2 linked regions of the Marinagarivorans cellulosilyticus genome follow. The protein of the gene in region 1 interacts with the protein of each later gene in a pairwise test. Links are inferred from orthologs where the notes say so. Each region holds a gene or a part of one and is shown on either strand. Other genes may lie near its edges.

Region 1 (3,387 bases):
AGCAATTTATCGATATCTAATAAAATAACCATTTTTTCGTCAACGGTAACCAAGCCCTGAATAAAATCGGTATCAATACTATTGCCTAAATCAGGAGCGCTGCGCATATCACTGCGCGATAAGGTATAGACATCCGATACGGCATCTACCACAATACCCATGACCCTAGCGCCTTCTTGTGTTCGCACTTTTAGGACAATCACAACAGTTACAGCGCTGTACTCAATGCCATCTAGGCCAAAGCACTGACGCAAATCGACTATAGGCACAATGGTGCCACGAAGATTTATTACGCCTTTTATCTGCGAGGGAGCATTAGGTAATGGCGTGGTTGGTTCCCAGCCTCTAATCTCTTGTACGCATAAAATATCTACGCCATACTCTTCATCGTTCATAATAAATGTAAGGTATTGCCCAGAAGGTGCAGCATCTGATTGCCCATCAATACCTGATTCTATTTTTTCAGCTTGCATACGATTACCCTATGCCGATTTCCGTAAAGAATTTTGTAATACGAGTTGATCAGCGCCTGCCAATCTAACAACACCAGGCACATCGATAATCAGCGCAACCCGACCATCACCCAAAATGGTTGCCCCCGAAATACCTTCTATACGCTGATAGTTTTGCTCTAGGCTTTTAATAACAACCTGCTGTTGCGCCATAAGCTCATCCACTAGCATTCCAACTTTAAAGCCATCACATTCAACAACCACCATGAGTGAATTGTTGCAATCAACAATTTTTTCGTTACCAAAAGCTTCGGATAAATCCACAATAGGAACATATTCATCGCGCAATTTAAAAACACTGCAGCCGCCGGCAATATGGTTAACAAGCTCTTCGCGATACTGCATAGACTCCACAATGGACACCAACGGGAAGATGTAAGTATCGGCCCCTACGCGCACTAATTGGCCATCCAAAATAGCGAGCGTTAGCGGTAAACTAATGCGAATTTTAGTGCCCTCACCTTTTTTGGATTGTATTTCCACAACACCGTTGAGCGCTTGAATATTGCGTTTAACAACATCCATCCCGACCCCGCGGCCAGATAAATCACTCACTTGTTGCGCAGTAGAAAATCCAGGCTGAAAGATAAGGTCAAAGATTTGTTCATCACTAAAAGTAGCGGCATCCGTTTCATTGACTAAACCGCGCTCGATACCCTTCGCGGCTATTTGCGCCCTATCTAGGCCGCGACCATCATCAATAATTTCGATAACAACGTTGCCACCTTGGTGGTAAGCGTTCAGCGTTACCGTACCCGTTTCGGGCTTGCCATTCGCTATGCGGTCTGCCGAGGTTTCAATACCGTGATCAACAGAATTGCGAACCAAATGCACCAATGGGTCGCCTATTTTTTCCATCACGGTTTTATCAAGTTCGGTATTTTCGCCTTGTAAAATGAGGTCTATTTTTTTATCGAGCGTTTGACCTAAATCGCGCACCATGCGTGGGAAGCGACTAAATACAAAGCTAATTGGCAGCATCCGTATACGCATAACACTTTCTTGTAACTCACGCGTATTTTGTTCTAACTGGCTTAAACCTTCGATAAGCTTAGGCAAACTTTGAATATCAAAATCTGACCCTAACTGCCCCAACATCGACTGTGTAATCACTAGCTCGCCAACCATGTTAATCAGGCTGTCGATCTTATCGATACCCACTCGAATAGACGATGATTCCGACGAAGCTTTCTTTTGTACCGGCTTTGCGGCAGCCTTATCAATAGTTGGCGCGGGGCTATTTGAGGCTGGCGAATCGGAAGGTAATGGTTTTTCTGGTTCGAGGGCTGTAACTGCCTCAGGTGTTGAAATGGATGCTATAGGTTCTGCTGTGGTAGGAGCAGGCAGTGCACTCGAATTAACAGCTTCTATATGAATGTCGCCCTCACCTGTGACCCATTCAAAAACTTCGTCTATTTCACTTTTGCTGGTTGGCCCTAACAGCTCTATATCCCAAGATATATAACACTTTTCGCTATCCATCAATTTAAACGAGGGCAGCTGCGATGCATTAAGCGTACACGTGACCATTTCACCCAAGTGAGACAGCTCGTTCAGTATTCGCAATGGGTCATTGCCCGTCTGAAATAAGTGCGGATATGGCGCAAAGTGAATACGCCAACGATGTTCAGAAGCACCAGAATCGGCGAGATTATTTTCGCTAGAGCTAATCACAAGCTCGCAATCATCTTCAACCCACTCAAAAACCTCGCGAATAGCAAGCTCTGTAATGCCTTCACCTTCTATATCAACCTTCCAGTGAAAACAACAATCTTCAGCAACAAAGCGATCGAGGCTAGGAATATCCCCTAACAGCTCTATTGACGAATTTTGTGCTAATTCGCATAAATCACGAATTAAACGCAATGGGTCGTTGCCTGTTCTAATAATGCTAGGTTCAGGCTTAAATATAATCTCCCAGCAACCCGCATGCTCGCCAGCACAATCTTGCTCGCTATTTTCAACGGTATTGCTTTCACCTAAAACCGCTTCCAGTGCAGCTTGTATTTCTATAGCCGCTGGCGTGTACTCATTGCGCTCGTCCTGAATTAAAGACAGCATTTCACGCATACAATCAACTGAACGCAACAACAAGTTAACTTGCTCTGTTGTCAATCCGCGAGAGCCCGACCTAACTTCGTCTAGTAATGTTTCTAAAACATGCGTAAAGCTAGCCAGCGCACTAAAACCAAATGTACCGCCGCCGCCTTTAATAGAATGCGCACTGCGAAAAATCGTATTGATGACCTCGTCATCAATGGATTCCACGTCGAGATCCATCAGCGCAGATTCCATAGCATCTAAGCCTTCTACGCTTTCTTCAATGAATACCTGATGGAACTGTTTTAAATCGACAGCCATTACACTTACCTTAGTTTTAGTGCTGTTAGAGCATTATATTCAACAGCATATTTAACGACTTAAGCTTTTATAAAACCTTACCAATCGTTGCTAACAACTGGTCGGGGTTAAAGGGTTTTACAATCCACCCTGTTGCCCCAGCAGCTTTGCCTTCCATTTTTTTGTCGGCACTGGATTCTGTGGTCAACATTAAAATCGGTGTGAATTTATAGGGCGCTAAGGTACGCAGTTCTTTAATTAAAGAAATGCCATCCATATTGGGCATATTAATATCCGAAATAACGAGATCGACTCCCGATTCCTGATTAGCCAGTTTTAATGCTTCCACCCCATCCGACGCTTCAATCACATCATGACCAGCACCTTTTAATGTAAATGAAACCATCTGTCGCATTGATGCAGAATCATCCACGGCGATTATTCGTGCCATACCCTATCTCCACACGTTATTGAATATCTAATTTTGTATGCATGCCAAGTAAGCGAGCGCCACCGACAAGAACGTCCGAAGGCT
Region 2 (3,292 bases), 1.1 Mb from region 1 along the record:
GCTGCATCCGCGTTTTCATGACTGCGGTTTGCAAATCGGCAGTCACTACATCAAGATTGCTAACAGCCTTTGATAAGGATTCATCATTGGCATCTAACCCTAAACGTACTAAGCGGTTGCGCACTAACACTAGCTCGCCAACCATATTCATAATGTCGTCAAGGCGTTGTGTATCAACGCGCACCGTTGCCTCGGCTGCTGGCGCGGGCGCTCCTCCGCCACCACCCCCGCCGGCAGCGGCGGCAACAGCAGCCTCTCGGGGTTTAGGTGCAGGTGCAGGAGTGCTTGGCTTAGCAGCAGCAATCGCCGTAACATTGGCGGGCGCTGCCGGTGCAGGTGTTGATGCAGGCGCTGGTGTTGGCGCAGGAGCCGGCGGCGTGCTAGCGGCAGGTGCTGCTGGTTCTGCGGGTTTTTCAGACGCTTCAGCTTTCGTCGTTTTTGCCCCGTTTACAGTAGGGCCTTTGCCAGAACCGTGTAATTGATCCAGCAAGTCTTCAAATTCACTGTCGGTAATTAAATCGCCGTTACCTTCGCTTGCGCTTGCTGCAGGCGCCGCTGGCGCTTTAGCGGCTGGGGCAGCCGGTGCTACCGAAGGCCCCTTACCCGAACCGTGCAACTGATCCAATAGCGCTTCAAATTCGTGCTCAGATATTTCGTCCGCATTGCTAGCTGCAGCAGGTTCACTGGTTGTTGCAGCTGGGGTTGGCGCAGGAGCCTCACTGGCTGGAGCTTTAGGTGCAGCGCCTGGGCCACCGCCCTTACCATGTAATTGATCTAATAGATTTTCAAATTCATCTTCAGATATTTCGTCACTACTGGCACTCGCTGGCGCACTTGTAGGTGCCGCCTCTGGTGGTTGAGTATTATCGCTAGATGGTTTTTCTGCAGGCCCATCGGCAATGGCATCTATGTATTCTTGATATTCATCGTCCGATAAATTCAAGCCTTCTTCACTAGGTGCTGCGGCGGCAGGCTCTGGCTCTGCTGGTGGCGCGGCGCTTTCTTGTGCTGCTGGCGCATTTAAATCTTCACACGAAACAAGGCGCTCTAAATGACTGACTAATTCCGGTGAAGGGTCTTGTGGTGGCCTGCGGTGCTGAACATCATCAAACTGCGAATTGACGGTATCAAGCGCCTGTAGAACGACATCCATTAATTCAGACGTTACAGGACGCTTGCCGTTGCGCAAAATATCAAACAGGTTTTCGGTTACATGGCAGCATGTCACCATGTTATTTAACTGTAAAAAGCCAGCTCCGCCTTTAACGGTATGAAAACCTCGGAAAATAGCATTGAGCAGATCTTTATCATCAGGGCGCTGTTCTAACTCGACGAGTTGCTCCGATAATTGATCAAGAATTTCACCCGCCTCGACAAGAAAGTCCTGGAGTATCTCTTCATCTTCACCAAATGACATAAATGCTCCTTAAAATCCTAAACTCGATAGCAGGTCATCAACATCATCCTGACCATTAACCACATCGTCACGCGTATCGGCGTGGATTTGCGGCCCTTCTGCTTCACACGGGAGATTGGCTTTTTTGGCAGCCACTGGGTCTGTATCTCGAGATATGCCCGTTACGGCCTCAACCTTACCGGCTATGCGCATTAGGTTAACCAATTCATTTTCAACATCAGTAACAAGGCCAATAACTTTTTTCAAAACTTGACCGGTTAGATCTTGAAAACCTTGCTCCAATATAATGGCTTGTAAGTTTTCATTAAGCTCGTCTGCGCCCAATGTCATTTGCAATAAAAAGCCATCGATGCGCGAATAAAGTTCGGCAAACTCTTCTTTGCTAACTTCTCTACGTCGCAACTTATCCCATTCGTCTTTTAGGGTTTTGGCTTCTCGGCCTAAATTAAGAGCGATGGGTGCCGCTGTTTCTACCCGGTCCATGGTTTTTTCGGCAGCGTCCTGCGTCATATTTATAACGTAATGCAAGCGGTCTGAAGCATCGCGGATTTCACTATCTGCCACTTCAGCATTAGTAGCTGCGCCATTTGTTTCGGAGTCGACATTAAAATTAACAATCGCGCTGTGCAATGCACGTGTTAACTGGCCAACCGAGTTAAACAAATGTTCATCCCGGGAATCCATAATGGAACGAATAACCGCAGAGGCTTCTTCGTAATCATTTTTTTGTAGCTGCTCAACAAGCATCGCAGACCGGTCTTTTAATTCACCGAGAAAGCGTTCGTTGTGATGCCAGTTATCTGTTGGGTCCATAATTTACGCCTTACAAGCAATAGATGCTAACCCTGCGGATTAGCCCACGCGTTCAAAGATTTTATCGATTTTTTCTTTGAGCACTTGCGCGGTAAACGGCTTAACGACATAGCCATTTACGCCAGCTTGTGCAGCTTCAATAATTTGATCGCGTTTAGCTTCGGCCGTTACCATTAATACCGGTAAGGTCACCAACCGCTCGTCGGCGCGCACCTGCTTTAGCAGCTCGATACCCGTCATGCCCGGCATATTCCAATCCGTGACGAGAAAATCAAAATCGCCACTTTTTAGCATTGGCAACGCCGTTGCTCCATCGTCCGCTTCCTGCGTATTGGTGAAGCCTAAGTCCCTAAGAAGATTTTTAATAATCCTACGCATTGTTGAAAAATCATCAACGATTAGGATTTTCATATTCTTGTCCAATGCAACCTCCGCAAACGGAATACCCTGAGTTTGAATTAACGGTTGGAGCTTCTAACTATTGCCACCACAAACATCCAGTTAACAATAACTAAAAGCGAGAAATCCGTGTTAAGTAACCATAAGTCTAGCTCGTCAACTGCAGCTAGCCAGTTTTCGTTGTAATTTAGTCGAGGGGAAATAAAAGTCGTACAAAACACCCCTGTGAATGCCGTCTGGCGGGCCGCAAAGGTAGCGCGAATAAAGCACTAGAAGCGCGAGAAAACAGCGATATTGACCTGCTAAAAAGAAGGGCTAACGCTGCCAGCCAGTCATGCGCGAACGAATGCGCATAGCCGTTTGGCTTAATATTTGGCTAACGCGCGATTCGCTAACACCCAGCACTTCGCCAATTTCTTTTAGGTTTAGCTCTTGTTCGTAATACAGGCTAAGCACCATTTGCTCACGCTCTTTTAAACCCGATATTACTTGGGTTAGCGCTACCTTCATGGCTTGCTTTTGAGCTGTATCGGCGGGGTTTTGGTGTTGTCTAGAATCTTCTGAGGTGAGTAATTCGTCGCCTTCTTCGTCAAAGGTGTCTTCGTAACTAAAGAGCTTAGTGCTGGCGCAATCTTGCGCCATGCTGTGATATTCATCGAGGGT

What was found.
Region 2: the proteins of MARGE09_RS12910 (region 1) and MARGE09_RS17555 interact in binary tests that used the Escherichia coli proteins (3 or more experiments, as listed by UniProt). The link is inferred for Marinagarivorans cellulosilyticus from one-to-one orthologs.

The regions. Positions count from the first base shown.
Region 1 is NZ_AP023086.1:3,217,088-3,220,474, reverse strand. The notes cover bases 179-3,237. They hold MARGE09_RS12910 (chemotaxis protein CheA), read right to left. Parts: upstream 2,874-3,237; coding sequence 483-2,873; downstream 179-482. Other genes in these bases: MARGE09_RS12905 (response regulator), read right to left, coding at 2,941-3,237; MARGE09_RS12915 (chemotaxis protein CheW), read right to left, coding at 179-473. Outside these bases: more of MARGE09_RS12915, read right to left, coding at 1-178; more of MARGE09_RS12905, read right to left, coding at 3,238-3,303; MARGE09_RS12900 (STAS domain-containing protein), read right to left, coding at 3,320-3,387. UniProt on the Escherichia coli protein: Involved in the transmission of sensory signals from the chemoreceptors to the flagellar motors. CheA is autophosphorylated; it can transfer its phosphate group to either CheB or CheY.
Region 2 is NZ_AP023086.1:4,268,479-4,271,770, forward strand. Bases 329-3,292 are described here. They hold MARGE09_RS17555 (protein phosphatase CheZ), read right to left. Parts: upstream 2,231-3,292; coding sequence 1,427-2,230; downstream 329-1,426. Other genes in these bases: MARGE09_RS17550 (chemotaxis protein CheA), read right to left, coding at 329-1,417; cheY (chemotaxis response regulator CheY), read right to left, coding at 2,270-2,653; MARGE09_RS17565 (RNA polymerase sigma factor FliA), read right to left, coding at 2,945-3,292. In the rest of the region: more of MARGE09_RS17550, read right to left, coding at 1-328.